Regions from separate parts of the Aquincola sp. J276 genome, predicted to be linked through region 1. Evidence: riboswitches for the same ligand, from Rfam matches in the RefSeq annotation. Region 1 holds a riboswitch; the other holds the start of a gene.

Region 1 (4,947 bases):
GGCCAGCGTGCCGCGCACGATGCGTTCCTCGCCCGGCCAGCTGGCCTTGTGCACCACCAGCACCGGCGCGTCCTCGGCCCAGCCGGCGGCGCGCAGGCCGGCTTCCACCCGGTGCAGCAGCGTGATCGACAGGAAGATGCACAGCGTGCAGCGGTGGGCGGCCAGCGCCGCCAGGTCTTCGCCTTCGGGCATGGGCGTGCGGCCGGCCACGCGGGTGAAGATGGTGGTCTGCGTCACCTCGGGCAGCGTGAAGCTCTCCACCGCCGCGGCGGCCGAGGCCATGGCCGACGACACGCCCGGCACCACGCCGATGGGCACGCCGGCGACATCCAGGGGCTGCACCAGCTCGATCAGCGTGCCGTACAGCGCGGGGTCGCCGGTCTGCAGTCGCAGCACCGTCTCGCAGCGGGCGGCCTGCGCCAACAGCCAGGCCGACATCTCGTCCAGCGTCATGCCCTTGCTGTCGGCGATCACGCAGCCCGGTGGGGCCCAGCGCGTGGCGGCCTCGTCCACCAGCGAGCCGGCGTAGAGGATGGCCCCGGCCCGCTCGATCAGGCCGCGGCCCTTGACGGTGATCAGCTCCGGATCACCCGGGCCGGCGCCGACGAACCAGACCGTGCCCATCGTCATGCGGTGAGCCGCTCATCGAAGCACAGACGCGCCCAGCGCTGCGGCTGCAAGGTCCGCACGCCCTTGACCACCAGCACGGTGAACAGCGGCTCCAGCGCGACGATGGCCAGGTAGGAAGCGGCGAACAGGCCCCAGTCGGCCAGTGCCGTCGCGTCGTTGCCGATGGCCAGCCAGAAGCCCACCATCACCGTGACGCCGGTGTAGTACACCGCGTCCAGCTTCAGGATGCGGCCCACCGACAGCGCGCCGCCGGACCGGCGCTGGCCCAGCGTGTGGTGCAGCACCGCCAGCGGCACCGACAGCGACAGGAAGTTGACCGACAGGTGCAACAGGTCCTGCGGCTCGAACACCAGGCCCTGCAGCAGCAGCCCGGCCGCGAAGCCGAACAGCGTGGGCAGGAAACCCAGCGTCAGGTAGATGGGCATCGCGCCGATGAAGTGCAGCTCCGAAGGCCCCACCGGCCGGTGGAAGGACTGCATGAACACGGTGAAGAACAGCGCGGCCAGCACGGTGCGCAGCCACAGCTTCGGCTGCTTGAGCCAGGCGGGTGCATGGGCGGCCATCAGCGCCACCGCGGCCAGGTTGGCGGCCATCAGCTTGGGGGTGGCCAGCAGGCCGGGTTCGATGTGCATGGTTGCTCCTGCGGTGGGTCAAGGGCGCAGCAGCGCGCAGGCCGCCACGGGGTTGGAAGGGAAATAGGCGTGGAAGTAGCTGGCCGTGAGCCGGCCCTGGCGGTACACCGCCTCTCCACGGCGGCCGGTGCGTGCCGGGCGCGTGTGCAGCAGCGGCGCCATCGGCGTGGCCAGGCGCGAGTAATGGAAGCTGTGCCCGCGCAGCGTGCCTTCGGGCAAGGCGGCTTCGTGCAGGCCGATGGCCGCCAGCCGCGGCTGCATCGCCGCCTCGCCGGGCAGCAGGCCGGCCATCGGCTGGCGGCGGCCGTGCACGTCGGCCAGGCCGTCGAGCAGGTACAGCAGGCCGCCGCATTCGGCCAGCAGCGGGCGGCCGGCGGCATGGTGGTCGCGCAGCGCGCGGTGCATCGGCGTGTTGGTGGCCAGCGCGTCCAGGTGCAGCTCCGGGTAACCGCCGGGTAGCCAGACGGCATCGCAGGGCGGCAGCGCGGTGTCGGCCAGCGGCGAGAAGAAGTGCAGCTCGGCCCCGGCCGCGCGCAGCAGGTCGAGGTTGGCGGGATACAGGAAGCAGAAGGCGGCGTCGCGGGCGATGGCGATGCGCAGCCCCTGCAGCGCTGCGTCCGCTCGTCCAGGCGAGTGGCCGGAGGGCGGCGCGAAGTCGACGGCCGGCGGCAGCAGCGCGGCCACGTCGCTGCCGGCGGCCAGCGCATCGGCGGCGCGCTCGATGCGGGCTTCCAGATCGGCCAGCTCCGCTGCGGGCACCAGGCCCAGGTGGCGCTCGGGCAGCGCCATCGCCTCGTCGCGCGGCAGCGCGCCCCACCAGGCCAGGTGCGGCGGCAGGCTGTCGCGCAGCAGCCGGGCATGGCCCTCGCCAGCCACGCGGTTGGCGACTACGCCGGCGAACTGCAGGCCCGGCCGGTACTGCGCCAGGCCCAGCGCCAGCGCGCCGAAGGTCTGCGCCATCGCGCTGCCGTCGATCACGGCCAGCACCGGCAGGCCGAAGCGCAGCGCCAGGTCGGCGCTGGACGGGTCGCCGTCGTGCAGGCCCATCACGCCTTCGACAAGGATCAGGTCGGCGGTTCGTGCCGCCTCGTGCAGCAGGGCCTGGCAATGGGCCTGGCCGCCCATCCACAGGTCGAGCTGCTGCACCGCGTGGCCGCAGGCATGTGCCAGCACCATCGGGTCGAGGAAGTCGGGCCCGGTCTTGAACACCCTCACGCGGCGGCCCGCACGGGTGTGCAGGCGCGCCAGGGCGGCGGTGACGCTCGTCTTGCCTTGGCCCGAGGCGGGCGCGGCAATGAGCATCGCAGGACAGCGCGCAGGGCGCTCCTGGAACGGAAGCATGGCAGGGGACGACGGACGACGGACACCACCGGCCTCCTGCCTCCCCGCAGGTTGCCGACACAGGTTGCGCCGCGCGCCTTGCAGCGCGCGATGCACCCACCCTGTTGGCCGGTCTCCGGGCTGGTGGATGTCCTCGGGCACCCTTCCCAGGCGTCTCAAGCCCAGTGGGTGTGTTGCACGAGCCGGCGCGTGTTGCCACGCGCCATCCACTTACCGTTGCGGGGGCAGCTCAGGTTGGATCGGTTCCGTTGGAACGTCTCTTCCTGATTCCCAGTTTCACTGCACCAGCCGGAGGGCCGGTGCGAGCACCAACGGGGCGCACTATAACGAGGTGTGGCTGGTTGTGGAAGCGTGCGCTGGTTTGGTGGGAGTCGTGGTTCTGCGCTTGTCTAGACAAGGTGGTGGTGACCTGCGTGGTGTGGGCGGTTTGCGCTGGGCCGTGCGGGCCGGCCCGGGGGCTTAGCTTCCGCGGTCGGCGCGTTGCGCCGACTGCCCTGCGCTGCTCGCGCCGGTGGCCCGCGGCCCAACTCACCTCCGCTCGCTACGCGAGCTGCGGCTCAAACAGTCGGCCGCAAGTCAGTTCACGAAGCGCTGCGCGCGCGGCCACCGGCGCTGCGCTGCTCGGCGCTCCACATGCGCCCCCGGGCCGGCCCGCACGGCCCTGCGCAAATGTCGCAGCGGTGGTGCTGTGCATTAAGGTGCCCTGGCACGGCGGCACCGTCTGCTATGGACGTGCTGCGCTGGCGCCGTCGGCCTTTGAGCGGCGCTGTTTGCGGGGTGGCGACTTGCTGGTGTTGTGCTGTTTGCGCAGGGCCGTGCGGGCCGGCCCGGGGGCTTAGCTTCCGCGGTTCGCGCTTCGCGCGAACTGCCCTGCGCTGCTCACGCCGGTGGCCCGCGGCCCAACTCGCCTCCGTAAGCTTCGCTCACTGCGGCTCAAACAGTCGGCCGCAAGTCAGTTCACGAGGCGCGCTGCGCGCGCGGCCACCGGCGCTGCGCTGGTCGGCGCTCCACATGCGCCCCCGAGCCGGCCCGCACGGCCCTGCGCAAATGTCGGAGCGGTGGTGCTGCGCATGGAGGTGCCCTGGCACGGCGCCACGGTTTGCGACGAATGTGCTGCGCTGGCGCCGTCGGCCTTGGCGCGGCAGAGCATGCTCGCCAGCGAGGCCGTTGCAGCAGCTTTCCCCACAGCAGAGCACAGCCGCGCGGGGGCGGTGCCCGGTGGGGCGATTTGTGGGGTGGCGAGGAGCGCAGTGCCGAGGTCGGCGCGCGCAGCGCGCTTCGTGAACTGACTCGCGGCCGCTGTCCGAGCGCAGTGAACGCAGTGAACGTAGCGAGTTGGGCCGCGCGACCTCGGCGCGAGCACCGCAGCGAAGTCCGGCCCGCAGGGCCGGACCACCCCAGCATGAGCCCCGCCGGGCATCGCCCCCGCGTGGCGGCCGAACAAGAACAGAACCTTCGGCCTCTACAACGGCCGAACAATGAATACATGAGCTTTGCGAGCACCGCCCCCCGCGCAGCGGCCGAACAAGAACAGCACCTACGGCAGTGGTATCAAGCGCCCCTCCTGCACGACACCGCTGCGCCCCACTTCGAACGAACCAGCCAAAGCCCGCCCCCGCAACACCTGCCGCAACTCCTGCAGCAGCCGCTCGCGCTGGCGCGGCGTGACATGCCGCCCGACGGCCACCGAGACGCCGCCTGCTGCCAGCTGCAGCCCCACCGCGGGTGCTTCGGCCGGGCTGACACGCACCCAGGCCACGGGCAGCACGGTGCGCTGCACGCGGGCGGCATGCCATTGTTCGACCACCAGCTGTTCGCCTTCGATGGACAGGATGTCGCGGTCGCCGGCGCAGCGTGCATAGGCCAGCAGCGCAGCGGCCAGGGCGGTGATCTCCAGCAGCACGAAGGCCATCACCAGCGGATAGCCCATCCAGCTGAACACTGCGCCCAGCGCCAGCGTGAAGCCGGCCACCGCCGCGAACGAGGTGGCCACCTGCCGCGGCGTGAGCGAGCAGTTGCGCCTCAGCACCCACTGCATGGCCGCCTCCCTCAGCCGGTGACGTGGGAGGCCGTGGCGTCCAGCTTGGGCGGCGTCTCGAAGGTGTGGAACGGCGCTGGCGACGGCACTTCCCACTCCAGCCCCGCCGCGCCTTCCCAGGGCCGCTGCGACGCACGGGCGCCGCGCTTGCGCATCACCGGGATCACCACGAACAGCAGGAAGTACACCTGCGCCAGCCCGAACACGAAGGAGCCCACCGAGGCGATGGCGTTGAAGTCGGCGAACTGCATCGGATAGTCGGCATAGCGCCGCGGCATGCCCGCCAGCCCCAGGAAGTGCATCGGG
Region 2 (4,947 bases), on a different contig from region 1:
AGCGCGCCCAGGCGGTGCGCCGCGGTGAGCGTGGCGCCTTCCAGCGTGGCACGGCCCACGTTGCCGGCGCAGCCGTACTGGTAGCCCGGGCCGGGCGGGCAGAAGGCCGCGTCGGGCTGGTAGGCCACGAGGTTCTTCACCCGGTTGCGGTAGACGGTCAGCCCGGCCTCGCTGCCGTTGCGTCGCCATTCCACGCCGGCCTCGATGCTGCGACCGCGCTCGGCCTCGATCGTGGGCACGCCGTAGTCGGGGTAGTACAGGTCGTTGAAGCTCGGCGCGCGGAAGGTGGTGCCGGCCAGCGCCCGCACGCTCCAGGCGGGCGCCAGGCTCATGCGCCAGCCCAGGCGGCCGGTGCTGTTGCCGCCGTAGACGGAGCTGTCGTCATGCCGCAGGTCGGCCTGCAGCGTGTGGGCACCGAAGCGGCCCGACCAGCCCAGCACCAGCGCGTTGTTGCTGCGGCGCTCGCTGCCCAGGTAGGTGCTGGCATCGGCCTTCTCCACCAGGCGCTCGAAGGCGACGACCACCTGGGTGTCAGCGTCGGGCGTCCAGGCGTTCTGCCAGGTGAGCTGGTTGCGGCGGGTGCGGTAGCGGTCGGGCGCTCGGTCGCCGCTGCGCAGGTCGTCGTCGCTGTGGGCGATCTGCACCGAGGTGGTCCAGGCCGCGCCGAGGCGGCCGCGGTAGTCCAGCGACACCACGCGGGTGTCCAGGTGGTTGCGCATGTCGCCGCTGGCGTCCTGGGCGAAGTCGGGCGCCAGGTATTCACTGCCGTCGTACTGCGAGCGCAGGCGCGTGTCGGTCACCAGCAGGCCCACCCGGTGGCCTTCCACCGGCGTGACGCCCAGCTTGAGCGTGCCGCTGGTGCGGCGGTGGCCGTCGCGGTCGGGGTTGTAGTTGCCGAAGCGGTCGCCCTCGCGCAGCGACGACACGCCCTCGTCGCGCTCATGGCCGAGCGAGGCCGCATAGTCGAACAGGCCGCTGGCGCCGGTGACGGCCACGCTGCCCTTGCGCGCGCCATAGCCGCCCACGGCCGCATCGGCGTCGAAGGTGGTGCCGGCGCCCGACTTCCCGGTGCGGGTGAAGATCTGGATCACGCCGCCCACCGCATCTGCGCCATACAGGCTGGAGCCGGGCCCGCGCAGTACCTCGATGCGCTCGATCTGCGACAGCGACAGCGCCTCGAACTCCACCTGCCCCAGCGTGCCGGAGCCGATGCGCACGCCGTCGATCAGCACCACGGTGTTGCTGGAGCCGGCGCCGCGGATGAACACCGAGGCGCTCTTGCCGGTGCCGCCGTTGCGCGACACCTGCACGCCGGCCTCGCGGCGCAGCAGGTCTTCCACCGAATCGGCGGTGCTGGCGCGGATGCGCTCGGCATCGATCAGCACCACGTCGGAGGTCACGCGGTCCAGCGGCAGCGGCTCGCGGCTGCCGGTGACCACCACCGTTTGCGCGGTGGCGGAGGAAACGAAACAGGCGGCCAGGGCCAGGCGCAGCGTCAGCGACACCGGTCGCGCGGCAGGCGCGGAAATCAAACGAGTCATGGAAGGGCACAACGACAAGGGCAGCCACCTGCTTCCCCGCGGGCGTCTGCGACATGGCCGCCACCCCGGAGGATGGCTGCCGCTCGTTGGCCGGTATCCGGGCTGGCGGATTCGGCGATGCAGCCTTCCCAGGCCAGGCTCATGAGCCGGCAACCCAGTGGCAGAGGGCATCGCCGCGGGATGGTTGATCAGATCAACCATCCAGTCCGCTTACCGTTGCGGGGGCAGCGCAGGTTGGGCGTGGCCCGTGGGGCCGTGCCTTCCTGCTTCCCGTTTACCCCGGGCTGCAACGAAGCGCAACCCAGGCACCAACGGCCCGGATGCTACCAGCCCCCCGCCTACAATCAGGGTCGCCCACCGATCGCCAACGCCATGTCCACCCTCGAAGATCTTGCCGAGCGGATCGAACGCCTCGTGCTTCGACACGAGGAACTCAAGCGCACCAACGCCCTGCTCGTGCAGCAGGTCGAAGCCGTCACGCTGGAGCGCGACCAGATGCGCTCGCGCCTGAATGCTGCCCGCGCCCGCATCGACGCCCTGCTCGACCGCCTGCCCGCCAACGGAGGCGACACCCGATGAAACAGATGGAAGTCACCATCCTCGGCCAGAGCTACATCCTCGGCTGCCCCGAAGGCGGCGAAAGCTCGCTGATGGCCGCCGTGGCCAGCGTGGACCGCGAGATGAGCGCCATCCGCGATGCCGGCCGCGTGAAGGCCCGCGAGCGCATCGCGGTGCTGGCCGCGCTCAACCTGGCCTACCAGTTGGCCGAGCGCCCGCCCGCCCCGCCGGCCGAAGGCCAGCCGGTGCCGCCGCCGGTGGACGTCGGCGCGCTGGTGCGCCGCATCGACCATGCGCTGGGCGACGACGGCCAACTGTTCTGAGACCCGCCGCCCGCCATGGAAATGCCGGCCTTTTCCTACGGCCCGCGGCAGCACCCGGCCTTAGAATGAATTCGTCCGTCGCATTCGCGCGGGTCCTATATTTCCTCGAACCGATGGTCTATGACCAAGGGCTTGGAACATCGCTCGGCTGGTGTGATCGTCTCGCGTCAGATGAACCCGAAGCCTTGCTGACCTCGCCCACCTGAACTTCCCTTTGGGGTTCGGGAATGCGGCTCGCGGCTTGCGGCGGACACCCCACCCTTCTTGCCTGGCGCGCCCTGCGCGCACCTCCCCCACGTGGCCTACTGGCTGATGAAGAGCGAGCCCGACGAGTGCTCGATAGACGACCTCGTGCGCCTGGGCCGCGTGCCCTGGACCGGCGTGCGCAACTACCAGGCGCGCAACTTCATGCGCGATGCGATGCAGGTGGGCGATGGCGTGCTCTTCTATCACTCGTCCTGCCCCGAGCCCGGCATCGCCGGCGTGTGCCGGGTGGCCAGTGCGGCCTATCCCGATGCCACGCAGTTCGATGCCGCCAGCCCCTACCACGACCCGAAGTCGCGCCCCGACGCGCCGCGCTGGCTGCATGTGGACGTGGACCACGGCCGCAAGACGCGGCTGCTGTCGCTGGCCGAGATGCGGCAACGGCCGGAGCTGGCGTCCATGGTGGTGCTCAAGCCGGGCAACCGCCTGTCCATCACGCCGGTGACGGCGGATGAATGGCAGGCCGTGACGGCCCTGCTGGACATCGCCTGAGGGCGCCCGCCGGATGGACGCCGCCTTCATCGTCTCCCTGCTGCTGGTGGGCACGGCCACCGGCTTCATGGCCGGGCTGCTGGGCGTGGGCGGCGGCATGATGATCGTGCCCTTCCTCACCCACCTGCTGGCTGCGCGCGGCGTGCCGCCTGGCGTGGCAGTGAAGATGGCCATCGCCACCTCGATGGCCACCATCCTTTTCACCTCGCTGTCCAGCGTGCGTGCGCACCACCGGCGCGGTGCGGTGCGCTGGGACATCGTGCGCCGGCTGGCGCCCGGCATCGTGCTGGGCGGCCTGCTGGCCGGGGCCGGCGTGTTCGCGGTGCTCAAGGGCGCGGCGCTGGCCCTGTTCTTCGCGGGCTTCGTCGGCTTCTCGGCCACGCAGATGCTGCTGGACCGCAAGCCCCAGCCCACGCGCCAGCTGCCGGGTGCCGCGGGCACCACCGCGGCCGGCGGCGTCATCGGCTTCCTGTCGGGGCTGGTGGGCGCGGGCGGCGGCTTCGTGTCGGTGCCCTTCATGACCTGGTGCAACGTGGCCATGCACAACGCGGTGGCCACCAGCGCGGCGCTGGGTTTTCCCATTGCGCTGGCCAACACCGTGGGCTATGTGGTGGGCGGCTGGAACCTGCCACCCGCCCTGCCCGGCGCCTTCGGCTACCTGTACCTGCCCGCACTGGCCGTGGTGGCCGCGGTGAGCGTGGTGATGGCGCCGGTGGGCGCGCGCGTGGCGCATGCGCTGGACGTGCGCAAGCTCAAGCGGGTGTTCGCGCTGGTGCTGTACCTGCTGGCCGGCTACATGCTGTGGCGCGGCATCACGGCCCGCTGACCGGCTTCAGTCGTCGGACCGCTCGAAGCGGATGCCGGCCAGCGTGACCACGTTGCCGCCGCGGCGCTGGGCCTCGGCCAGGGCCGAATCGCAGGCCTCGCGCAGCTCCTCCTGGCTGTGCGCGGTGTGCGGATAGCTGGCCACGCCCATCGAGACCGAGAAGCGCAGCTCCTCGCCATCCAGCACCACGATCTGCGTGGCGCATTCGCGGCGCAGGCTTTCCACCCGCGCATGCGCGGTGGCCAGGCCCACGCCCGACAGCAGCACCGCGAAGCGGCTGTCGTCCACCCGGCAGGAGGCATCCATCGCGCGGGTGTTGCCGCGCAGCAGCCGGCCCAGCGTCTCGACGATGCGGGTGTGGGCGGGCTGGCCCAGCTCGGCCACGCGCGGCGTGGGCGGATCGACCGCGATGGCCACCAGGGCGAACTCGCGGTGCTCCCGCGAGGACAGGTCCACCTCGCGGCGAAGCTGGTCGTCGAAGTGGGCGCGGGTGTAGAGGCCGGTGCGGGTGTCGCGCAGCGAATGGTCCTGCAGCTCGCGGCGCAGCGTCTCGATGCTGCGCTGCAGCTGTTCCAGTTGCTCCAGCGCGGCGCGCAGCTGGGCGTCCTTGGCCTTCTGCGCCGCCTGGTCGGTCCAGGCGCTGCACAGCAGGCGGCGGCCCTCGGCGTCGGGCGGCGTCAGCAGGCGCAGCACCCGGTAGTCGTGCTTGTCACCATCGCGCTCGAAGCGGTGCTCGCTGGTCAGCGGCTGGCCTTGCGACATGGCGGTGTGCTCGGCGGCACGCAGGGTGGTCACCAGCGTGGGGTCCAGCAGCTCGGCGTCGGTGCGGCCCGGCACCTCGGCGGGCTCCAGGTGCAGCCAACGGGCCATGGCCTCGTTCACCCACAGGTAACTGCCGCTGGCGGCGTCCTTGACGGCCAGCAGGACGCCCTGCCGCTCGGCC

What was found. Region 1 has a riboswitch for cobalamin ahead of LRS14_RS20580 (cobyrinate a,c-diamide synthase). Riboswitches for the same ligand answer to the same signal wherever they lie in the genome.
Region 2: it holds a riboswitch for cobalamin, as region 1 does, so the genes downstream of both, LRS14_RS03345 (TonB-dependent receptor domain-containing protein) here and LRS14_RS20580 (cobyrinate a,c-diamide synthase) in region 1, are expected to answer to the same signal.

The regions. Positions count from the first base shown of each region.
Region 1 is NZ_JAJONC010000002.1:586,850-591,796, forward strand. It holds gene cobM (precorrin-4 C(11)-methyltransferase) at 1-630, opposite strand, end outside; gene LRS14_RS20575 (energy-coupling factor ABC transporter permease) at 627-1,262, opposite strand; gene LRS14_RS20580 (cobyrinate a,c-diamide synthase) at 1,281-2,564, opposite strand; cobalamin riboswitch at 2,692-2,931, opposite strand; gene LRS14_RS20585 (DUF2244 domain-containing protein) at 4,141-4,641, opposite strand; gene ctaD (cytochrome c oxidase subunit I) at 4,653-4,947, opposite strand, start outside.
Region 2 is NZ_JAJONC010000001.1:701,971-706,917, reverse strand. It holds gene LRS14_RS03345 (TonB-dependent receptor domain-containing protein) at 1-1,505, opposite strand, end outside; cobalamin riboswitch at 1,612-1,869, opposite strand; gene LRS14_RS03340 (hypothetical protein) at 1,914-2,120, shown strand; gene LRS14_RS03335 (cell division protein ZapA) at 2,117-2,422, shown strand; gene LRS14_RS03330 (EVE domain-containing protein) at 2,735-3,178, shown strand; gene LRS14_RS03325 (sulfite exporter TauE/SafE family protein) at 3,192-4,004, shown strand; gene LRS14_RS03320 (sensor domain-containing diguanylate cyclase) at 4,011-4,947, opposite strand, start outside.